Regions from separate parts of the Caballeronia sp. LZ043 genome, predicted to be linked through region 1. Evidence: predicted binding sites of a transcription regulator. Region 1 holds the regulator's gene; the other holds the start of a gene.
The links. The regulator FliA, encoded in region 1, starts transcription of late flagellar genes. The targets are predictions, from matches to a motif close to CTAAAGTTTNNNNNNNNNNNGCCGNTA.
Positions count from the first base shown of each region.

Region 2: the regulator FliA is predicted to act here: its motif matches at 3,257-3,283, upstream of QCE64_RS00485 (flagellin).

Region 1 is NZ_JARUXT010000001.1:2,765,472-2,777,578, reverse strand. Features, by position in the region: gene putA (trifunctional transcriptional regulator/proline dehydrogenase/L-glutamate gamma-semialdehyde dehydrogenase) at 1-197, shown strand, start outside; gene QCE64_RS12735 (branched-chain amino acid ABC transporter substrate-binding protein) at 298-1,443, shown strand; partial or broken gene QCE64_RS12730 (cytochrome b/b6 domain-containing protein) at 1,495-1,913, opposite strand; partial or broken gene QCE64_RS12725 (PepSY domain-containing protein) at 1,898-2,182, opposite strand; gene QCE64_RS12720 (thiamine pyrophosphate-binding protein) at 2,261-3,967, opposite strand; gene flhF (flagellar biosynthesis protein FlhF) at 4,291-6,102, shown strand; gene QCE64_RS12710 (MinD/ParA family protein) at 6,095-7,012, shown strand; gene QCE64_RS12705 (RNA polymerase sigma factor FliA) at 7,031-7,762, shown strand; gene QCE64_RS12700 (GGDEF domain-containing protein) at 7,823-8,836, opposite strand; gene QCE64_RS12695 (aromatic ring-hydroxylating dioxygenase subunit alpha) at 9,145-10,137, shown strand; tRNA gene QCE64_RS12690 (tRNA-Arg) at 10,153-10,228, opposite strand; gene QCE64_RS12685 (c-type cytochrome) at 10,579-11,469, shown strand; gene QCE64_RS12680 (UvrD-helicase domain-containing protein) at 11,557-12,107, opposite strand, start outside.
Region 2 is NZ_JARUXT010000001.1:99,427-111,533, forward strand. Features, by position in the region: gene fliD (flagellar filament capping protein FliD) at 1-1,190, opposite strand, end outside; gene QCE64_RS00485 (flagellin) at 1,365-3,158, opposite strand; gene QCE64_RS00490 (aldo/keto reductase) at 3,403-4,353, shown strand; gene rpsU (30S ribosomal protein S21) at 4,730-4,942, shown strand; gene QCE64_RS00500 (hypothetical protein) at 5,052-5,417, opposite strand; gene QCE64_RS00505 (hypothetical protein) at 5,447-5,872, opposite strand; gene QCE64_RS00510 (DNA-3-methyladenine glycosylase I) at 6,338-6,943, opposite strand; gene QCE64_RS00515 (BadF/BadG/BcrA/BcrD ATPase family protein) at 7,058-7,987, shown strand; gene QCE64_RS00520 (Cof-type HAD-IIB family hydrolase) at 8,102-8,941, shown strand; gene QCE64_RS00525 (hypothetical protein) at 9,036-9,317, opposite strand; gene aqpZ (aquaporin Z) at 9,607-10,386, opposite strand; gene QCE64_RS00535 (glycosyltransferase family 4 protein) at 10,639-11,703, opposite strand.

The DNA of each region.
Region 1 (12,107 bases):
AACTGCTGTCGCTGGTGAAGGAAGTCGCGAAGCGTCCGGGACCGATCGTATCGGTGCAGGGCGTGGCTGCGGGAGCGTTCGCCGACGCAGGCCACGACGGCGAAGACTATGCGCTCGAACGTCTGCTGACGGAACGCTCGGTGAGCGTGAACACGGCGGCGGCAGGCGGCAATGCCAATTTGATGACGATCGGCTGAGTTACCCCTCGGACGTTCGGATCAGGAACATTCAAACAAGCGGCAGCAGGCACGGCGATCCCGGCACGCGCTGCCATCCACACTGGAACCAGGAGAAGCTATGAAGCACACGATAACCAAGCTGGCAGCAGCCATGACGCTCGCCGGCCTGTTCGCGGGGACGGCAGTCGCGCAGACGTCGGAAGACGTGAAGGTCGGTTACGCCGGCCCGCTGACGGGCGCGCAGGCGCACTACGGCAAGGACATGCAGAACGGCATCACGCTCGCGGTGGAAGACTTCAACGCGACGAAGCCGGTGATCGGCGGCAAGCCGGTTCGCATCGTGCTGGAATCGGCCGATGACCAGGCTGACCCGCGCACCGGCACGACGGTCGCGCAGCAGCTCGTGGATGGCGGCATCAAGGGCATGCTGGGGCACTTCAACTCGGGCACGACGATCCCGGCTTCGCGCATCTACGCGAACGCGGGCATTCCCGAGATCGCCATGGCCACGGCGCCGGAATACACGACGCAGGGTTTCAAGACGGCGTTCCGCATGATGACCTCGGACACGCAGCAGGGCTCGGTCGCGGGTGAGTTCGCGGTGAAGAACCTGAAGGTCAAAAAGATTGCGATCGTCGATGACCGCACGGCCTATGGCCAGGGTCTTGCCGACCAGTTCGAGAAGGCGGCGAAGGCGGCGGGCGGCACGATCGTCGACCGTGAATTCACGAACGACAAGGCCGTCGACTTCAAGGCGATCCTGACCAAGATCAAGTCGATGAATCCGGACCTCGTGTACTACGGCGGCGCGGATTCGCAAGCCGCTCCGATGGTCAAGCAGATGAAGACGCTCGGCCTGCGCGCACCGCTGATGGCGGGCGAAATGGTCAAGACCGACACGTTCCTCAAGATCGCGGGCAACTCGGCCGACGGCACGGTGGCCTCGCTCGCCGGCCTGCCGATGAACGAAATGCCGGGCGGCCCGGCCTACGAAGCGAAGTACAAGAAGCGCTTCAACGAAGACGTGCAGACCTACTCGCCGTACGCCTACGACGGCGCCATGGCCATGTTCACCGCCATGAAGGCGGCCAACTCGACGGATCCGGCCAAGTACCTGCCGTTCCTCGCGAAGACCGACATGCAGGGCGTGACGGCGAAGCATCTGGAATACGACACGAAGGGCGATCTGAAGAACGGCGGCATCACGCTGTACAAGGTCGTCGGCGGCAAGTGGACGACGCTGCAGAGCGTGGGCGGCAAGTAAGCACGCCAGCTCTCGCGGTTGATGTTTCGGGTGAAGGCCCCGTGACTCCGGTCACGGGGCTTTTTCCTTTTCGGGACCGCGCATGTTGCCCGTCAGCATCGCCCCGACGAGATTTTTCCTGCGTCCACACACTCATCAGCACAGCCGCAAGGACATGCACGCAGACGCACACTTCCACCGCGACCGCGAGCCAGCTGTGGATCTCCTGCCGCCAGTCTTCGCCCCAGAAGGCATCGAGCCGCATGATCCAGCCGGATAGCGCGAGCGCGAGAATCAGGCACCACAGCGTGCCCGATGAAGCCCCACACGATGCGCGCGGCAACCAGACCCGCCGCGCCATACCCGAGCAGCCGGTGAGTGGAATCGGTCGGACCGAACAGGTTCCAGAGGACGATGCCCGCAACGACCCAGTGCGTGAGCCGCACCCAGAGGTCCCAGACTCTCGTGGGCCGGGTCACGGGCGGAGACATGACGCTTGTTCCACTTCCGATTTCACGACCGCGAGCGTCTTCGTGTCGTCATAGATCTCGACCTTCTTGCCGTTCTTGTCGTGGCCGTAGATCTCGTAGCAGTTGCCATCGACCTTGAACTTGCGGATCTTGCAGCCTTCGGCCTCGAGCCTGGCCTTCGCGTCGCACTCCTTCATCTATTTGCTTTTCGGATGCGCCGTGCAATCCGCCTTCGCGAACGCCGCACCCGACATTCCCATCGCCAGCGACAACGCCAGAATCTTCAGCATGACTTACTCCCGGTGGTTCTGGACGGGCTACTCTAGCGCCACCGGGAGCGCACTGAAAGCAGGCTGAAAGTTTGTCCGCTAACGCTTGCCTTGCTGCCGAATGTGTTCGAGCGTCGCGCCCGGCGTGCTCTGTTCCGCCGGAATGCGGACTTCGATTACGGCTGGCAGGCCGGAACGCTGTGCGCGCTCGAACGCGGGCATGAACTGGCTGGTCGTCTGGACGAGTTCGCCGTGCGCGCCGAACGCCCGCGCGTAGGCGGCGAAGTCGGGGTTGGTGAGTCCGGTTCCATGCACGCGGTTCGGATAGTGCCGTTCCTGATGCATGCGGATGGTCCCGTACTGGCCGTTGTTGACGACGATGAAGATCACCGGCAATTCATATTGCATGGCCGTGGCCAGCTCGTGGCTCGACATCATGAAGCAGCCGTCGCCTGCGAACGCGATCACCGTGCGCTCCGGGTACAGCGACTTCGCGGCGATCGCGGCAGGCACGCCATAGCCCATCGCGCCGCTGGTGGGCGCGACCTGCGAGCGAAACTGCCGGTACGAGTAATGCCGATGCAGCCACGTCGCATAGTTGCCGGCGCCGTTGGTGAGAATGGCGTCGGCGGGAAGGGTCTGGGCAAGCTGGCGCATGATCTCGCCGAGCTGGACATCGCCGAGCATCGGGCGCGGCTCGCGCCAGTCGAGATACGCAGCGTGTGCCGCTTCGTCCTCGCCGGCCCACGCGATGGAAGGCGGCGGCGGCAGCGCGGCCAGCATCGCCGCGATTTCCGGCATGCCCGAGACGATCGGCAAATCGGCGTGGTACACGCGCCCGAGTTCCTCCGCGCCCTGGTGTACGTGGATCAGCGTCTGCCTCGGCTTCGGGATGTCGATCAGCGCGTAACCGCCCGTCGTCGATTCGCCCAAGCGCGGGCCGAGCACGAAGAGCACATCGGCGTCGCGCACGCGCGCGGCGAGCGCCGGGTTGATGCCGAGCCCGACATCGCCGGCATAGTTCGGATGCTCGTTCGACAGCGTGTCCTGATAGCGGAATGCGCAGCCCGCCGGCAACTGCCATTGCTCGACGAAGCGCGCGAAGTCCTGCGTGGCTTCCTCCGTCCAGCCGCTGCCGCCCGCGATCACGAACGGCTTCCGTGCGTTGCCGAGCAGCTCGCGCAGGCGTTCCATCTGCGCCGGCGCGGGCGCGGCCGCCACGCGCTGGTAGCGCGGCAGCGGCGGGATGGCGGCGAGCGTCTCGGTGAGCATGTCTTCCGGCAGCGCGAGCACGACCGGCCCGGGACGCCCGGCCGTCGTGACGTGAAACGCGTGACTCAGGTATTCCGGCACGCGGCGCGGGTCGTCGATCTGCGCGACCCACTTCGCCATCTGCCCGAACATGCGCCGGTAATCGATCTCCTGGAACGCCTCGCGGTCCATGTGATCGCGCGCGCACTGGCCGATGAGCAGCAGCATCGGCGTCGAATCCTGAAACGCGGTGTGCACGCCGATCGACGCGTGCGTCGCGCCGGGCCCGCGCGTGACGATCGCCACGCCCGGACGTCCGGTCAGCTTGCCGACCGCCTCCGCCATGTTCGCCGCGCCGGCCTCGTGGCGGCAGACGATGGTCTGGATGTGCGCGGTTTCGTCGTGCAGCGCGTCGAGCACCGCGAGGAAGCTCTCGCCGGGCACGCAGAACACGCGCTCGACGCCGTGATGAACGAGCGCATCGACGACGAGACGGGCGCCGGTCGTCTGGCTTTCGGGAGCGGCGGACGGAGCAGCGGAAGCAGCGGACGTCATGCGATGAAGTCTCCTTGAAATGTCCGGAAACGCCTCGGTTCGATGCCGGAGAGGTGCCGGACGGTGAGCGACGTGCCCTCCAGCTTACGCGTTCGGCCGCGCCTTCGGCCACACGCCGCCCGGGAACATTTGGCTGCGGCGGGCGCGCCGTGTTCGGGCCCCGAACTGTCCATCAGCCGAAATACCCCTTTTTCCCACCCTTTATCCAGCGATGGACCCAAGGGGAACTTCGCAATAATGGCTTCACTGAAAAGCGGGACCGGCAAGCAGACAGACCGGTTCGCTCGCAACGATCGCCGTATCACACCTCATCGGGGGCAAGTTTGAACATTCGTAAATTCATCGGCGCGAACAGCCGTGACGCACTGCGCCAGGTTCGTGAAACGCTCGGTCCCGATGCCGTGGTGTTGTCGAATCGCACGCTGGACGACGGCTCGGTCGAAATCGTCGCGGTCGCGGACAGCGACATCGCTTCGATCTCGCCCGCCGCGCAGGAGCAGGCGGTGCGTTCGGGCGGCGCGTCGCGCGCGGCGCTGGCCGCGGCGGCGGCAGCGATCCCGGTGAAACAGCAGGCAGCCACGAACCCCTACGTGAACGGCGATGTGTTTTCCTCCGTGTTCGGCGCGAGTGCCGATGACGAAGACGACTTCGCATCCTCCGCCGACGACACGTCCCGCACGATGGCCGACACCAACCCGTGGCTGATCGAGCATGCGAAGCGCCTGGCGCAACAGGCGTCGATGCCGTCGAACCGCCCGCTCACGCCGTCGGCCGCGATTGCGCGCGGCATGGGCGTGCCGGTGACGACGCTGTCGCAGGCGCCGGTCCAGTCGACCGCCCGGTCGACCGAATCCGAAGCCGGCAAGTTTGCGCTGCGTCAGCAGCAGCCGGCCCGGGCCGAAGCGGCGCCGCAGCCGGTCTCACAACCGGTCTCGCAGCCGGCCGTGCAGCAGAAGGTCGAAACGCCCGACTGGGCGCGCGAAGCCGCGCAGGTCGCAGCCCGCCGCGCTGCGCACAAGATCAACACGAGCGCGCCGCACGCTGAAACGCCGGCGCCGGGCGCCGCGCCCGCCACGCCGGAAAGCGTCTTCGAAGGCCTGCCCGCGAATGCGGCGGCGGTCGTGACCGAGGCGATCCGGGCGCGCATGCAGCAGGTCGTCAACGACACGGTGATGAACGAACTCTCGTCGATGCGCGAGATGATGGAAGAGCACTTCGCCGGCCTGATGTGGAGCGAGCGCCAGCGCCGCAACCCGACGGGCGGCGCGCTGACCAAGCGCCTGTTCTCGGCCGGTTTCTCGGCGCAGCTCGTGCGCATGGTGATGGACAACATGCCGGAGATGGAGACTGTCGAAGGCGCGCTCGAATGGGTGCAGCAAGTCCTCGAAAACAACATTCCGGTGATGGACAGCGAAGACGCGCTGATGGAGCGCGGCGGCGTGTTCGCACTGATGGGCCCGACGGGCGTCGGCAAGACGACCACCACGGCGAAGCTTGCGGCGCGCTGCGTGATGCGCTTCGGCGCCAGCAAGGTCGCGCTGCTCACGACCGACAGCTACCGGATCGGCGCGCACGAGCAACTGCGCATCTTCGGCAAGATCCTGGGCGTGTCGGTGCACGCGGTGAAGGACGGCGCCGACCTGCAACTGGCGCTGTCCGAACTGCGTAACAAACATATCGTGCTGATCGACACGATCGGCATGAGCCAGCGCGACCGCATGGTCTCCGACCAGATTGCGATGCTGTGCGGCGCGGGCCATCCGGTGCAGCGCATCCTGCTGCTCAACGCGACGAGCCACGGCGACACGCTGAACGAAGTCGTGCAGGCCTACAAGAGCGCGCCGGACCAGCCGCCGCTCGCGGGCTGCATCCTGACCAAGCTCGATGAAGCCACCAATCTCGGCGGCGTGCTCGACACGGTGATCCGCTACAAGCTGCCGGTGCATTACGTCTCGACCGGACAGAAAGTGCCGGAGAACCTGTACGTCGCGACCAAGCGTTTTCTCATCAAGAGCGCGTTCTGCATTCCGCGCGACGGCTCGCCGTTCGTGCCGAACGAAGAAGAAGTCCCCGCGCTGCTCTCCGCGCTGTCCGCGCGTGCCTCGACCGACATGCATGGGGTGCACTTTGGATAAGTTCGTGCTCGACCAGGCAGAAGGTCTGCGACGGCTCCTCACGCGAGCTGGCTCGCGTGTGGTGGCGGTCGTGGGCGGCCCGGCGGGAATCGGTTGCACGTCGACGGTGGTGAATCTCGGCGCGGCGCTGTCGGTACATGGCAAGGATGTGCTTGTGATCGACGAGCACCGCAACGCGGCGTCGGCCAGCCGACTCACCGGCATCGAGGATGCAGGCGCGGCTGCCGCGGTGATGACGGGCCGCAGCACGCTCGCGGAGGCCGCCGGGCGCACGCCGTTCGGCTTTTCGCTGCTCGCGGCGCCGCGTGATGAACGCATCAGCCATGACGCCGCGCAATGCCGTGCGTTGCTGGACGGTCCGGCGGACATCGTGCTGATCGACGCGCAGCTGGACCGGTATGGCGCGCTCTCGTCGCTCGCGGCGCAGGCGCATGACTTTCTCGTCGTGACGCGGGTGGCCGCGTCGGCGATCACCGAGGCGTATGCGTGCATGAAGCGTCTGCACTACGCCCATGCGATCGGCCAGTTCCGCGTGCTGATCAATCACGTGCAGAACCCGGCCGATGCGGCGGTCGCGTTCGACAACCTGTCGGGCGTCGCAAGCCGGTATCTGGCTGTGTCGCTGGTGCAGGCGGGATATGTGTCCGAGGATGCGCGCGTCGCTCGGGCAAAGGAACTCTCACGCTGCGCTGTCGAAGCATTCCCGGCCACGGCCGCGGCACGCGACTACCGCGCGATTGCGGCGGAGCTCCTGCACTGGCCGATGCGCCCCGCGCCGTATGCGCGTGCGGCGAACGGCCAGGCGGACGCGCGAATTCCGGTTGGCGACTCTGAGCAGGGCGGACGGGAGACGGCGCATCGTGCGGCCGCGCTTCACGAAATGGCCATGAGCAGCACGGCGTCGATGTGATCAAGATAGGTGACCAAGATGTATAACGCCCAAGGCAAACTCTCACAGTCCGAAACGCTGACGAAATATGCACCGCTCGTTCGCCGGCTGGGGCTTCAGCTCGTCGCCAAGATGCCGGCGAGCGTCGATCTCGACGATCTCATCCAGGCCGGCATGATCGGCTTGCTGGACGCGGCCGGCCGCTACAAGGAAGACCAGGGCGCGCAGTTCGAGACGTATGCGAGCCAGCGGATTCGCGGCGCGATGCTCGACGAGCTGCGCGCCAACGACTGGCTGCCGCGCAGCATGCGCAAGACGTCGCGCGAAGTGGAATCGGCGGTGCACAAGGTCGAGCAGAACCTCGGCCGGTCCGCCAGCGAGACCGAGATCGCCGAACACATGAAGATGCCGCTCGACGAATATCAGTCGATGTTGCAGGACCTGCACGGCGCGCAGCTGATCTATTACGAAGACTTCGACCGTTCCGCCGATGACGAGCCGTTCCTCGACCGCTATTGCGTCGACCGTTCGGATCCGCTGTCCGCGCTGATGGACGACAGCCTGCGCGGCGCGCTGATCGAAGCCATCGACCGGCTGCCGGAACGCGAGAAGCTGCTGATGAGCCTGTACTACGAGCGCGGCCTGAACCTGCGCGAGATTGGCGCGGTAATGGAAGTGAGCGAGTCGCGCGTGTGCCAGCTGCACAGCCAGGCCGTGGCGCGTCTGCGCACGAAGCTGCGCGAGCAGGCGTGGACCGGCGCCGAAGCGTAAGTCTGACGTTCGACGCGTGACGCATGAGACGAATGGCCCGCAGCGATGCGGGCCATTTGTTTAGCTGGTTTCGAAATCGTGGGTTTCGGCGAACACGGTCTTGCCGGCGCCCAGACTCTTGGCGCGATACATGGCGCGGTCGGCGGCGCGCAGCACGGTGTTCATGTCGGACGGGCGCGCGATCGTCGCGCCGGACAGCAGGCAGGCGCCGATGCTCGCCGATACCGATACCGCCCGCTCCTGCACCGACGTGATGGCGGCGAGCGCCGAGTGGATGCTGTCGGCCACGGCGAGCACCGCCGAGCGGTCCCGCACCTGATGCGCGAGCACGACGAATTCGTCGCCGCCGAGCCGGGCGATGGTATCGGTCCTGCGCAGGCGCGCCTCGAGTTGATGCGCGAACGATTGCAGCAGCACATCGCCGACGGCGTGTCCGTAGGTGTCGTTCACTTCCTTGAAACCGTCGAGGTCGATCAGCAGCAGGGCGGTGGCGTCATCGGCGTCGTGGCCGTCCTGGCTGGTTGGTGGCGCGGCCATCGCCCGATTGACGATCTTCTCCAGCGCATAGCGATTCGAGAGGCCGGTGAGCGGATCGGTGGACGCCTGGCGCGCGAGATCCAGATTGAGCTTGCCGAGCCGGTCGACGAGCACGCTCAGATACACCGAAGCCCCCAGCACGCTCAATCCCAGGCCGATCGCGGCCGGCAGGTTGGCATGCCACCAAGGTTGCCCGAGGCCGAGCGCGATCACCACGATGAGCGCCGTCGTACAGGACACCGCGAGCGTGCGCTTGCCATACCGGCATCCCGAGCCGATCAGGAACCAGAACATCACCCAGATGAGCGGCAGCGCGCTGGCGCCGCCAGCCGCGAGCGCGAGTCCGAGCAAGGCCTGATCGGCGATGGTCGTGAGCGTCAGGCGCGTTCCGGACATGGCGCTCGCGCGGCTCACGACCAATAGCGTCAGGGCGCCGTAAGACACATAGAGGGCGACGAGCCGCACGACCATCGACGCATCGTGCGACGGGCGCCACAAAGCGAAGAGGCCATACGCGAGCAGCACCGCTGTTCCCATCCAGACACGAAGCGTGGCCTGCTCCCGTTCGGGACTCCGGTGCCCGGACCCGATGAAAGCCTGGATCCGGCGTGCCGGTTGATGCGCCTGCTCCATATGAACCCCTGGCTGGTGATTTCTTGCTGTTATGGTGTGCTGCTGTCTCGTATGTGCGGCCCGGTCGCGGGAGGCGCTGTGAAGGTGTGCATCGGGTTGCACCGTCGCGCGACCCGCTATTCTGCTACTTTTTGCGATCTCGCTGCAGGATCGGTTGGGGCGAATGCGGACTCTTTGACTCTTCCCGGTCTTCCTGCTTACGGCTGATGACAATGCACAACAACGCTTCTTCCCTGCAAGGCGAATGGCTGGCGGTCTGCAACAGTGAGGACGTGCCGGAGGGCGGGGCGCGAGGATTCATCGTCGCGGATGAGCGCATCGTCGTGTGGCGGGACAGTCTCGGCGCGGCGCATGTGTGGCGCGACTACTGTCCGCATCGCGGGGCGCAACTGTCGCTCGGATCGGTATCGCGCGACTGGATCACGTGTCCCTATCACGGCTGGCGGTATGACATCGAGGGGCAGTGTCTGCATATCCCGTCGAATCCCGCACTGCGTCCGCCGAAACGCGCCTGCGCGACGACCTTTGTCAGCGACGAAAAGTACGGCGTGGTCTGGATGTGTTTCGGCGAGCCCGAGTATGCGCTCGATTTTTATCCGGATGCCGATGTGCCCGGCGGGCGTCGCATCAATCTCGCACCGCAGACGGTGAGGTCATCGGCGCCGAGAGTGGTCGAGAATTTTCTCGACATGGCCCATTTCTCTTTCGTGCACGCGGGGATTCTGGGCGAGCAGGCGCATACCGAGGTGCCCGATTACGAAGTCGTTCCGGTCGATGGCGGTCTCGAAGCGCGGCAGTGCCGTTACTGGCAACCAGCCGGCATGCCGGGGCAGGACGACGGCGCGATGATCGACTATGTGTATCGCGTCAGGCGGCCGTTGATTGCGAGCCTCACGAAGATGGCCGCCGGCGGGCAGGGCGCGCTGCACATCATGCTGGTGGCGTCGCCGGTGTCGGAGACGGAAACGCGGGCGTGGCTCGTCTCCGTTCATGAAGACGACTCGACGCACAGCGATCGGGAGCTTTATGACTTCAATATGGAGATCCTGCTGCAGGACACGCCGATCGTCGAATCGCAATGGCCGAAGCGCTTGCCGCTGGAACTCGATGCGGAGTTGCATCAGAAGTGCGACCGGATGTCGGTGGCTTACCGGAGATGGCTGGCGGAACTGGAGTTCGGATGGGGGACGACGGGTGGGGGGTAGCGGGGGGCTTGAGATTGGTGCGCCCGGCTGGGATCGAACCAGCAACCCCTGCCTTCGGAGGGCAGTACTCTATCCATTGAGCTACGGGCGCATCGGCGGTGGGCTGCTTATTTGACAAGGTAACAAGGCAAGCGGCTCAAAGAAAGCCAGCTGCAAGGCCCACGCGAATCCGAGAGGATACCTGTTTTCCATGACTCCGTCCATCGCGCGGCGGTGCAATCTCAATGCCCGCGTGCGCCACAAGCATCACACGATTCGGGTAAACGCCCGTCCGGTCGTGCTGCTGCCCTGTGCCGCCGTCCAAACGTTCCGTCTATAATCGACCGAGCCTTTCCCCACGGCTTGTCTCGGCGCACGGTCTGAGCGCCAAGGCAATGCATGCGGTAGCTGTCACGCTGTCACTGAACCGACTCACACCAAAAAACGGGAGACGAGACAAGCATGAGCGAAGCACCCCACGGAGCCCCGATCAAGACGCCTGGTCAACTCATCGTCGCGATCATTGCGGGATTCGGCATTCCAGTCGCCATCATCATTCTGCTCGCCGTCTATGTGAACAACTCGACGCGCACCGGCGCAGGCACCGATATCGAAGCCTCCGTGAAGGAGCGCATCGCGCCCGCCGCCCAGGTCGATGTCCGCGACGCCAATGCCCCGCGCGTCTACAAAACCGGCGAGGAAGTCTTCAAGGCCGTCTGCTCCGCCTGTCACGCCGCCGGCACCGCCGGCGCGCCCAAGTTCGGCGATGCCGGCGCGTGGGCGCCGCGCATCAGCGAAGGCTACGACACGCTGCTGCACAACGCGCTCAACGGCAAGGGCGCGATGCCCGCCCGCGGCGGCACGAATCCCGACGACTACAGCGACTTCGAAATCGCGCGCGCTGTCGTCTACATGGCAAACAACGGCGGCGCCAAGTTCGCGGAACCCGCGCAACCGGCGCCGGGCGCCGCGGCAAGCGCAGCCGGCGCTGCTTCCGCACCGGCGGCCGCGAGTTCCAACGACAACGCACAGGCCGCAGCCGCCGTCGCCGCGTTGGCGTCGGTACCGCAGGCCGCGCCGGCTCCGGCCGCGGGCGCCCAAAGCGCCGACGCCGCGCAAGCCGGCAAGGCGCTCTACGAGCAGGTCTGCCAGGCGTGTCACGCGGCCGGCGTGCTCGGCGCCCCGAAGTTCGGCGACAAGGCTGCCTGGGCGCCGCGTCTGAAAGAGCCGATGGACACCGTCTACAACTACGCGCTGCACGGCAAGGGCGCGATGCCGCCGAAGGGCGGATCGAATGCGCCGGACGCCGATGTCAAGGCCGCCGTCGACTACATGGTGAACGCGTCGAAGTAAGAGGCCAGGCCGCAAAGCAAAGAACCCTGCGCACGCGAGTGTCGCAGGGTTTTTTTCGAATGCACTGAATGAACCCGACAGCGGCGATCAGCTCTTCTGCAGCATCGCCTTGAGCATCGCCATCCGGTCCTTCGGCGACAGCGGCGCTTCATCGGCAGTCGGCGGCGGCGCGTCGTCGAGCAGCATCTCGGGAATGAAGCGCGACGGTTCGCACACCACCGTCTCCCGCGCCCGCTTGCGTTTCTTGCACCAGTTCAGATGCAGGCTGCGCTGCGCCCGCGTGATCGCGACATACATCAAACGGCGTTCTTCCTCGATGCGCGCATCATCGACGGGCGTGTCTTCGTCCGAGCCGCCGCGATGCGGCATGATGCCTTCCTCGACACCCACCAGGAACACGTGCGGATACTCCAGCCCCTTCGACGCATGCACCGTCGACAGGCGCACCGCATCCGGATCCTCTTCCTTGCCTTCGAGCATCGACATCAGCGCGACGGTCTGGATCAGTCCGAGCAGGTTCTTGCCTTCGTCGGCGAGACCGTCGGCGGTGTCGAAGCCGGTCTGCTCCGTGCCCGGCGCGGCTTCGGGCTTGGTGCCCTTGCGCTTCAGCCATTCGAGGAACTCGAGCACGTTCTGCC
Region 2 (12,107 bases), 2.7 Mb from region 1:
GCGTCTTCGTCGGTCGAAAGCGTGCCGTCCGGCTGCAGCGTGATGCCGATCGACGCCAGGTTCACCTTGCCCGTGCCGACGCCGATGCCCTTGCTGATCGTGCTGGAGATCGTATTCTTGATGGTGTTCATCATCGAGTCGCCGAGCAGCGCGCCTTGCGAGCTGGCGGTCGAATCGAACGACGTCAGCGACGACGCCGTGCTGATGAAGTTGTTGTAGGCGGTGACGAAGGCATCGATGGCGGTCTTCTGGCCGGTGACGTCCTGGCCGATCGTGAGCGTCTGCGTCGTGCCGACGGAGTCCGCGGTGATGTTCATCGTGACGCCCGTCACCGCTTCCTTGATCGTGTTGCTCGAACTCGTGACCGGCGTGCCGGCCACCGTCAGGTGCGAGTCCACCCCCGCGCTGGATTGCGTCCAGCCGTTGGTGCTGCTGATGGTGGTGTGTTCGGGAACGGTGATGGTCTTGGTCGGGTCGGTCGGGTCCGGATCGGTGGTCGTGGTGGACGAGCTGACCTGAAGCTTGTTGATGGCGGAGGTGCTGCTGTCCGCGGTGACATCGACGCCGATCTGATTGCCGAGACCCGTCGACGTGGAGCGCAGCACGAGGTGCGCGCCGTCCGAGCCGTTGACGATGGTCGCGGTGACGCCGGGATTGTCGGACGCCGAGTTGATCGCCGACACGATGCCCGACAGCGTGTTGTTGCTGCTGTCGAGCTTGATGGTGCTGCTGTTGTTGCCGACCTTCAGCGTGATCGAGCCGGTGCCGAGCGCGTCGGTGGTCGAGAACGTGCCGGACGTGAGCGATTGCGCCGAGGCGATGTTCTGCACGTTGACCGCGTAGCTGCCGGCCACGGCCGTGGTGTCGGCGCTGCCGGTGAGGCCCTTGCCGTCGGCGGTGGCGGTGAACGAGCCGAGCGTCTTGCCGTTGGCGAGATTCGTGATCGAGCTTTGCAGCAGCGACAGCACGGACTTGAGCGTGCCGATCGCGGTGAGCTGCGTGTTGTCGGCGGTCTTCTTGTTGTTGAGCGCGTCGGTCTGGCCTGCGACCTTCGCGTTGACGATCGCGGTGACGAGCGAGTTCACGTCCATCGTCGAGTTGGTGGAACCGCTGATGATCGACTGTGCGGCCTGTTGTACGGCGCTGGTCGGATCGACAGTGGAACCCGATGTCGTGGCTACGGTGGTCATGTGTGCTCCGCTCGTATTACTTCGCGATCGTTTGGAATGAGGCGGAAGTCGTCATCTTCCGAAAACGCGCACAGGGAGACGAGCTCCCTTTGCGCTGACTGCTTTGCTGCTTTGTTGCTTCCGGCGCGCATTGTACTGGCTGATGCGCGCCGGTTACAGCGTCGGCCGTGATGCTTAGCCGAGGAGCTTCAGAACTTGCTGGGGCATCGAGTTCGCTTGAGCCAGCACCGAGATACCAGCTTGTTGCAGCACTTGAGCCTTCGACAGGTTCGCGGTTTCCTGCGCGAAGTTCGCGTCGGTGATCTGCGACTGTGCCGACGACAGGTTGGTCGACTGAGCCGTCTGCGTCGAAGCGATCGACGAGAAACGGTTCTGTGCGGCGCCGAGGTCAGCTTGAATCGAGTTGACGCTGTCGAGGGCGTTGTCGATCGATTCGATCGCCAGGTTCGCGCCGTTGGCCTTCGTCAGGTCGATGTCGGAGACCTTCGGGGGAACGTTCTGCGCATTGGCTTGAGCGATGCCGTCAGCGGCGCCCGTGGCGTTTGCGTTGTCCGCAAGCGCGCCCTTGCCGGTCAGCGTGCCGCCGGTCGTGTCGAACAGACCGGTCACCGACGCGCTGATGTCGGTTTCCGCGCCGTTTGCATCCACACCCTTGAAGGTGAAGCCGCCAGCGCCGTCGCCATAGATGTTGACGCTGCTGTAGGCCGGCGTGTCTGCCGAGCCAGCGACCGTGCCATCGGCCTTGAGCGAGATCGACACGCTGCCGAGCTTGGTCGTCGGCGAGGTCGTGGTGGCGGTGGCGACGTTAGCTGCGTCGTTCTGAACGGCCGTGATGTCCGTTTGGTCCGCGCCGCCGGTGGTCGTCGTCAGCGCCGTGCCCGTCAGGGTTGCGACACCGCCGGCATTGGGCGTTTGCGTGAAGAGCTTGCTTGCGTCGGCCGTGGACAGGTACGAGCCGCTTTCCGTGCCGTTGGCGACCGTCTTGAACTTGTAGCCGCCGTTGCCATCGGCATAGACATTGATGCCGGTGATGTCCGTGGCTGCACCCGTGCCCGCGCCCGACAGATCCGGAAGCAGACCGTTCGCATCGAGGTCGATCGTTGCGCCGAGCTTCGTGTCGGCGGCGGCATACGTCGTCGTCGTCGTTTGCACGTTCGCAGCCGAGGCGGCCTTGATTGCAGCCGTTTGGGTCGTCGAGGCGCCAACCAGCGCACCCTTTGCCGTCAGCGAGAGCGCTGTGCCCGTGCCGGTGGTCGTACCCGAGAACAGGGCGGTCGTTGCCGCGCTCGACAGCGCCTGGTTGTTCTGGTCGGTGAACGTGAAGCCGCCCTTGCCGTCAGCCAGCACGTTGATCGACGTGATGTCGGCCTTGGCCGTACCCGTCGTTGCAGCACCCGCGCTCGTCAGGCTCAGGCCCGACAGCGTGCCGATCGTCGCGCCCTTCTGCGGCAGACCGCCACCGAGTTGAGCAGCCGACACGCCGTTGCTCAGATCGATACCGATGGTCTGGCCGACGTTCGCGCCAACCTGGAACGACACGGTGCCAGCCGAGCCGTCGAGCACGTTCGTGCCGTTGTAGGTCGTTTGCGAAGCAATACGGTTCACTTCAGCGATACGCTGCGTCACTTCCTTTTGCAGCGAAGCCTGGTCGCTCGACGAGAGCGAGCCGCTCGAAGCCTGCACGGCCAGCTGGCGAATACGTTGCAGGTTGTCCGAGATCTGCGACAGGCCCGAAGCAGCCGTCTGGGTCATCGAGACGCCGTCGTTGGCGTTCGACACACCTTGGTTCAAACCGTTGATCTGCGAGGTCATGCGCGAGGCGATTGCCTGGCCTGCTGCATCGTCGGCCGCGCTGTTGATGCGCTTGCCCGACGAGAGGCGGGTGATCGCCGAAGACAGCGCGCTTTGCGTGCTGTTGAGGTTCTGCTGAGCAACCAGCGAGTTGATATTGCTATTGATACCGATCATTTGTTCTCTCCTGGGAGACTAATCTGGCTTTGGCTAATGGCACCGAGTTGTTGCCTGGCGGTCCTGCGCTCGGTGATAGCCGGCCGCCTACTTGAGGTTATCGGGCCACTCGAAAAAAACTTAAGGCCGGGCTAACCGATTTGTGTAACGAATAGTGTCGAAAGCCTTCGAAGGCCCGCCCAGCAAGCCTTCCGAATCACGCGTATGCTTTTTAGTCCCTCTTCCACGCGGATTCGGAGCATTCATGCAGACACGTAATGTCGGTATATCGGAATTGAAAGTCGCGCCTTTAGTTTTTGGCGGCAATGTATTTGGCTGGACCGCCGATGAACGCACGTCGTTTTCCATCCTCGATGCATTTGTCGACCACGGTCTTAATTTCATCGATACCGCCGACGTTTATTCCGCCTGGGTCGAAGGTCATCAGGGCGGTGAATCCGAGACGATCATCGGCAAGTGGTTCAAGGAGAGCGGCAAGCGCCACAAGATCGTGCTCGCGACGAAGGTGGGCAAGCTCAGCACGCGCCCGGGGCTGACGGCGGCGAACATCGCCGCGGCCGCCGACGATTCGCTCCGACGCCTGAAGACCGATTACATCGATGTCTATTTCTCGCATCACGATGACGAGGCCACCCCGCTCGACGAGACGCTCAACGCCTATCAGAAGCTGATCCAGGCGGGGAAGGTGAGGGTGATCGGCGCGTCGAACTATACGGGCGAGCGTCTGGAGGAAGTCTTGAAGGTCGCGAAGGATTCGGGCCTGCCCGCCTATCAGATCCTTCAGCCGGAATACAACTTGTACGATCGCGAAGGCTATGAGACCGGACTCGAGCCGGTCGTGCAGAAAAATGACGTGGCAGTCGTGCCTTACTACGCGCTCGCAAGCGGCTTTCTGTCGGGCAAGTACCGCTCGAAGGCGGATACGCAGAACAAGGCGCGCGGCTCGCGCGTCGAGAAATATCTGGATGCACGCGGCCTGAAAATCCTTGATGCACTCGACGAAGTCGCGAAGCGCAACGACACGACACCCGCGACGATCTCGCTCGCGTGGCTCATCGCGCGGCCAAGTATCACGGCGCCGATCGCGAGCGCCACGTCCGTGGCACAACTGGAAAGCCTCGCGGCCGCGACGCGCCTTGTCCTGTCGAGCGAAGATGTCGAACTGCTCGACGAAGCCAGTGCGTGGCAGAAATAATCTGTCACATCAAGGAGTTGGGCGGTGCGAAGTGTTGGCAGCGGCGCGCTGTTCTGGTAACATCGCGCCCGAATCGAGAAATGTGCCCGTTTTCCTGCCTTCGCAGCCGAATGACCAAGTCAAAATCGACAACGTCAACATCCGGCGGCGGACGGCTCCGAAACGCGCGTTCACGTCGTTCTTCGAATGCGCATGCCGCTTCGGCGGCTGAATCCCAACTCTCTCTGTTCCGGCCTCCGTGGCCGCTTTGCTCGTGTCCGTCGCGGCGGGCTGTCTGGTGTGATCCAGCGCCGCGTCCGGTGGACGATCGGAGTGCCGGGGCGCGGCGATTTTGTCGTCGCGCGCTTAGAAATACGTTTAGCAAACCAGGATTTACATGACCACTATCGTCCTCAAAGAAAACGAGCCGTTCGATGTCGCGATTCGGCGTTTCCGCCGCACCATCGAGCGCAACGGCACCATCGCCGAACTGCGCGAGCGCCAGTCGTACGAAAAGCCGACCACCGCGCGCAAGCGCAAGAAGGCAGCTGCCGTCGCGCGTCTGCGCAAGCGCCTGCGCAGCCAGATGCTGCCGAAGAAGATGCACTAAGCATCGCGTGCAAGTCGGGGAGCCGCAATTCCTCGGCTTGCATGGCAAAAAGGCGGTGCGACCCGTGAGGGCGCACCGCCTTGTTGCTTGTACGTGAGAGAAACCGGCGTCAGACGAACGCGTGCCGCCTGCCGAGCGCCGCCAGCAGATGCGGCCACTCTTCCACGTCGGCGTCGTCGTGAACCTGTTCGAGTTCGATCAGCAAATCAATGATGTTGGGATCGTAGGCGTTCACATTCGACGCGTAGAGCGCGCGCATCAGCTCGCCATCCTGCGCATGCCGGTAGTAGGAAATGCCGACACCTTCCAGCGCCGCCTCGTACAGATCGTCACGCACGAGCGAACCAATCGCGCACTTGCGGCCTTCCGGGCTGCGCAGGCGGCAGGATCCATTGTCATCTTCGGACACCGCGCGCTGGGTCAGCAAATGCGTGCTGACGCGGTCGTAAATGTCCTTCGGGCTCAACATCTTCATCGGGCTCAACATCACTACACCTACTGTGCTCAGGCAGCCGTTTTCAGAAGTTCGGCCGAAAGCCCGAACTGACGTGCGATCGACGAAAGACGCTCGCGCCATTCCCACTTGCCGAAGACGTCGTGCACGTTCTGCAGGCAAGAGAGCAATTCGACGGTATTGGGATCGAACACGTTGATGCGCGCACGTAGCAGCGCGCGCTTGAGCGCCGCGACACCGACATCCATATAGGCCGGCACATGCTCGGGCGGTTTTGCGATGTAGCGGATGGGCACGCCTTCCATCGCCGTGATGTAGTCGCGCGGCCTGATGAACCGGCCGACAGGGCAGCCGCCGCAGTAACCGCGATAGGCGCCGCCGCCATGCGGGAGCAATGCGGCTTGTCCCTGCATGAACAGATGCTGTACGGCGCTGTTGAAAATCTCCTGATGGGTCAGGAAGTTCAAGCTTTTCATGATCTTCTCCCCTGCGCCCCTGCGCAGCGGCCATGCGTTTGAATTCGAGAACCTGCACCTGCTGCTCCGGAACGGCGGCGTTGTTGCGATGTCCAGCAACATAAAAAAACGCTGATGCCCTCCGGTCACTGCTTCGAACACGGCGCTTTTCCCGGCCTGGGCGTTCGGTCTCACTGTCGCCCTGTGTGCTCGCGTCGGATTTCTACACTCGATGAACGATCCGTACACCGTCTTTATAACGGTTCGGCCCGGTAAAAAGGTGCGCCAGCGCACGCGAGGACGCCATTTTTACACGTACCGTACGTTCGTGCAGTGCGGAAAACCCGGTCAAATGCCTTGCTGTTCGGGGTTTCGCGCGTGCTTCACTGCAAAAAAACACGCTTCCATCAGGACTTTCCCTAGCAAAGAACAATCGCCCTCGAAAATGTGGCCAAAACAGCTAAAACTTGCCGCGCGTGTTGAACTTCACTTCGACCTTGGCGACGCGCTCTTGCGTCTGGTTCTGGCAAAGGTCCGCGCGATGCATTCGGCCGCGTGATCGTTGACCATGCCGGTCGCTTGCATGAAGGCATAGCAGATGGTCGTGCCGACGAACTTGCAGCCGTACTGCTTGAGGGCGCGGCTCAGGGCATCCGACTCGGGTGTCGAGGCGGGCGTGGGATGCTTCGCGTCGCGCGGGGTATCGATGGTGACGCCGTCGACAAACGACCAGACGAACTCCGCGAACGACCCGTGCTCTTTCTGGATCTGCAGGACCGCGCGCGCGTTGAGCACCGCTGACGTCACCTTCGCGCGATTGCGCACGATGCGCGCGTCCTGCACGAGCCGCTCGATGTCCTCATCCGTGAAGCGTGCCACGCGCCCGATGTCGAAATTCGCGAACAAGGCGCGGTATCCGTCGCGCTTGTTGAGGATGGTCGACCAGGACAATCCCGCCTGCGCGCCCTCGAGTACCAGCATCTCGAACAGATGCTGGTCGTCGCGCGACGGCACGCCCCATTCATGGTCGTGGTAGTCGATCATCGCGTCGGTGGTTGCCCACGCGCAGCGGGCGGGTTGGGTGTCTGCCATGTGCGGTTCCCGGTGGTCATCAAGGTCGCGTCAGCATAGCGGAACGTTCTCGTCCCGCCACCTCGTCCATTCGGCTAATTGGCGCAGGCCGCCGCGGCCGGTAAGCTGGTGTCCATGAAATCCATTTCGACTTTGACTTCCTCCACGGCAACGGACGCATTCCTGCTCGGCATTGATGGCGGCGGCAGCGGTACACGCGTGATCCTCGCGGACGCGCATGGCGTTGAGCTCGCACGCGCCAGCGGCGGCCCGTCGGGTCTCGGGCTCGGCGTCGAGCGGGCGTGGAAATCCATCGAGGACGCATGCCGTAGCGCGTTCACCAACGCGGCGCTGCCGTTCGACTGGCGTGCTTGCGCACTCGGCTGCGGCCTCGCCGGCGTGAACAATGCCGATTGGCTCGCGGGCTTTCTCGCGGCCGCGCCCGAAGTGCGCGCGTTGCGTGTCGAGAGCGACGCCTACACCACCGTGGTCGGCGCACATGGCGGCGAACCTGGCGTGATCGTCGCACTGGGCACGGGCAGCATCGCGGCTTCGCTGGATCAGGAAGGAGTGTGTCGCACAGCCGGCGGCTACGGTTTTCCGAGCGGCGACGAGGCCAGCGGTGCCTGGCTCGGGCTGCGCGCAGTGGTTCATCTGCAGCGCGTGCTCGACGGCCGTGCCGCAGAAGACGGCTGGTCTCGTGAATTGCTCGCCCGAACCGGCGCGACGGATCGCAACAGTCTCGTCGTGTGGCTGTGCAACGCGAACCAGACCGCCTACGCCACGCTCGCACCCAGCGTCTTTGCGTTTCGCGATCATCCCGCTGCCGGACGGTTGCTCGCGCAGGCCGGCCAGGAAATCGAAGCGCTCGTGGCCGCGCTCGACCCGCACGGCGCCTTGCCGATTGCCTTGTGCGGCGGGCTCGCCGTTCCATACGAACCGTTTGTTTCGCTTGATCTGCGCGAGCGGATGCGCGCGCCGAGTGCGGATTCGGCTGCGGGCGCGCTTGAACTGGCGCGCCGGGCGGCGTCCGAGTCCAGAGAAGCAGCCGGCACTGCGCGATAAAATGGCGCACTTCGCGGCAGGTTCCCTCCGCTCATCGCTCCGCACAGGGCGCGCGCAACCAGGTATGCAGTGTACGCAGCGCACCCGGCGCCTGAGCCCACGACAAAGGCAGGCATGTACTCGGCCATCGCAACCGATCTCGACGGCACGCTTCTGAACAGCGACCACCAGCTCGATCCCTTCACCGCCGAAACCGTGCGCACGCTGGCCGCGCGCGGCGTGCCCATCGTCATTGCGACGGGACGGCATTATCGCGACGTCGCCGGCATTCGCGACGTGCTCGGCGTCGACGCGTATCTGATTACGTCGAACGGCGCGCGCGTGCATGCGCCGGGCGATCAGCGCATCTACTCGCGCGATCTCGACCCGGCCGCCGTACGGCGCCTCGTGCAGCCGGATCTCACGGGCACGCATGGGCGCGTCATCGTGAACCTGTTCGCCGACGACGCCTGGCTGATCGACCGCCATGCGCCCGAACTGCTGGTCTTTCACCAGGATTCGGGATTTAAGTATGAAGTGATGGATCTGCGCGAGCACGACGGCGAGAACATCGCGAAGGTGCTGTACATCGGCGAGCCGGCGGATCTCAAGGAAGTCGCGGCGAATCTGGAGCGCGAGTTTGGCGACTCGCTGTATGTCACCTATTCGCTGCCGGATTGTCTAGAAGTCATGACCTCCGACGTCTCGAAAGGCCGCGCGCTGCGTTTCGTGCTGGAGCGGCTCGACGTCGATCCGTCGCAGTGCGTTGCTTTCGGCGACAACATGAACGACATCGATCTTCTCGAAACCGCAGGGCATCCGTTCATGATGAACAACGCCAATCCGGACCTTATCAAGCGGCTGCCCGATGTGCCGCGCATCGGCAACAATTTCGAGGCGGGGGTTGCGCATCAGTTGCGCAAGCTGTTCGGGGTTCATGACGAGCTGGCCTCGCCGGGTTACCCGCAGGACTGAGCGCCGGACCCGGCGAAATGCAAGACGGGCGGCTGGTGTGGTCCAGCCGCCCGTCGCGCTTGAGTGGTCTCCCGCGAGTGGGGCATCCGCGTGCTTAGCCGCGATGTCCCCAGTTGTTGCCATAGCCGCGATGATCCCAGCCGGTGCGATTCCAGTGACCTTGATCACGGCCGTCGTGCCAGCGCGGTGCTTCATGACGGTAGTACGGCGCGCGGTACGCCGGCGCAGCCGGGCGGACATAGACGGGAGCCGGGGCCACATAAGCGGGCGCGCCGAGCGACACGCCGATGTGCAGATCGCTGTGAGCCTGAGCGGCGCCGACTGCACCCAAGGCAAGACCGGCGGCGACGAGCATGTGAGTGACGATGCGCTTCATTGTGTTTCTCCTTGAAGGCGACGTGTATGTCGCATGAGTCCAATGTACGGGCGCAGCGTCTTACACGCTTCGACGACTTGTTACCGGTTGCAAGGACGACGTAAGGAGAAAATGAAACGCTCCGATTCGGAGAGTAGGCGTGTGAGGCCCGTCAGATGGGCCTCACACGGATGTGGTCTGCAGCAGATATTTAACGCCGCGGCAAATCATAAGCATGCTTCGTAATTCGGCATTACATTTGTCGCGCCGGTTTAATCGTTCGAGTCTTCGAAGAGCGTGTCGCTCAGCCTTAATCGGCTTCGCGAGCAGTCTCCGCGAGCGGAAAACCCACCGTTTTCGGGTTGCTGCGGACCTCGGAAGGCTCCTGGCGGAATGCCTGACGCGTAAGCGAGGGATACACGAGCCCTGCGATGATCGCGCCGACGATGGGCGCAATCCAGAACAGCCACAGCTGATCCAGCGCCCAGCCGCCGACGAAGAACGCCTGGCTGGTCGAACGCGCGGGATTGACCGACGTATTGGTCACCGGGATCGAGATCAGGTGAATGAGCGTCAGGCACAGGCCGATGGCAAGCGGCGCGAAGCCTTTGGGCGCCCGGTCGTCGGTGGCGCCGAGGATCACGAAGACAAAGAAGAAGGTCATGGCGATTTCGCAGATCAGCGCGGCGATCATCGTGAAATGTCCCGGCGAGTGCTCGCCAAAGCCATTGGCGGCGAAGCCGCTCAGCGAGAAATCGAAACTCGGGCTGCCGATGGCGATCAGGTAGAGCACCCACGCCCCCAACGTCGCGCCGATCACCTGGGCAACGATATATGGCACGAGATCGCGCACGGGGAAGCGCCCCGCGGTGGCCAGGCCGATGCTCACGGCCGGATTCAGATGGCAGCCCGACACGTGACCGATGGCATACGCCATGGTCAGCACGGTGAGGCCGAATGCCAGCGCAACCCCCGCGAACCCGATCCCGAGCTCGGGAAAGGCAGCGGCAAGCACGGCGCTTCCACAGCCGCCCAGGATCAGCCAGAACGTACCGAAGATTTCGGCCCCAAGACGTTTCGATAAATTCATGTTTCCGCCTTCGTGAAATGTGATTGCCGCTGTTTCGAAAAGAGCACTGAATGAGCGCATCGAGCGCAGTTTAAGCGCGCTTTCTTTTGCAAATTGTCAAATTTGTTTGATAAATCGGCGAATTCACCACGTCTGGAAGAATTTTAGGATTGTTCGGTTACGGCCCCCTCCGCAAGCCTGAGACGAAAAAAAACCGCCCCGAAGGGCGGTTCTCGTTGCGGTCATCGAAGGCCGCATGCGTGGGAAGGCTGCTTAGCCGACGGCAACCTGGCGCAGCACCGGACGCTTCGCGGCCTGGAGCATGGCGGTGTAGCTGTCGACGTAATTCTGCGCCATCGTCTGCGCGCTGAAGCGGCGTTCGAACTGCGCGCGAATCTCGGTGCGCGAGAGTTCGTCCAGACGCTGCAACGCGCCCACGGCACCTTGCACGTCCTCGCAGATGAAGCCGGTCACGCCATGGTCGATCACCTCGGGCACCGAACCGCGATTGAACGCGATCACCGGCGTGCCGCAAGCCATCGATTCGATCATCACCAGGCCGAACGGCTCGTTCCAGTCGATCGGGAACAGCAGGGCCTTGGCGCCCGACAGGAAGTCCGGCTTCTGCGCTTCGTTGATCTCACCGATGAACTCAACGTCCGCATGCGACAGCAGCGGCTCGATCGTGGTCTTGAAATACTCCTGGTCGACCTTGTCCACCTTGGCGGCGATCTTCAGCGGCAGGCCGCTTTGCGCCGCGATCTTGATGGCCAGATCAGCACGCTTTTCCGGGCAAATACGGCCGAGGAACGCCAGGTATTCCGGCTTCTTGCTCGTTTGCGGCGTCAGCAGTTCATTCGGCAGACCGTGATACACCGTGTTCAGCCAGTTGGCCTGCGGCAGCGGTCCGCGCTGGTTGTCGGAGATTGAAATCACGTTCGCCTTCGTGAACGTGTTGAAGATCGGCTGCAGTTCTGGCAGGTCGAGACGGCCGTGCAGCGTCGTCACGAACGGCGTGTCCAGCTGCGTGAACAGCGGGAACGGCATGTAGTCAAGGTGGAAATGCAGCACGTCGAACTCGTGCGCGCGACGGCGGACGGTTTCGAGCAGCAGCATGTGCGGCGCGAGGGCGTCGCGGATTGTCGGATCCAGACGCAGGGCGCGCGGCCATGCGGCTTCCAGGGTCGCCTTGGTTTGCGAATCGCCGCTGGCGAACAAGGTGACGTCGTGGCCCAGATCGACGAGTGCGTCGGTCAGGTACGACACTACCCGCTCAGTGCCGCCGTAGAACTTCGGGGGAACTGCTTCGTGCAACGGTGCAATTTGTGCGATTCGCATAACGTGACTCTCCTGTTTCGGGCAGAGCGGGCGCTTTCGCGTCAGGCTCGGGTCCCATGCCGGTGAAGGCGTCATTTAAGGCATCGCAGTCACGCTCCGGTCGAGCGCTCAACACATGCCATTTCGGGCGGGCCGCGCAGGTAAGACGCCGCCCGAGATCGGCCCGGAGATGAAGATTACATCGCGACCGGGTTATCCCTTACTGCTCATTATCGGGATCGAGAGCGGCATTTCACGTCATTTTTCAATCGCTTATCGTTGTTACAGCGCGAAACAATCGCTGTTACGAAGTCAGAAATTGCAGTGTTGTCAGCAATGTAGACGAATCACACATCTGGAAAAATGACCGCGCGGCAGTATTAAGCATGCAGCGTTCCCGGGCGCCGAACCGCACGTTCGGACGC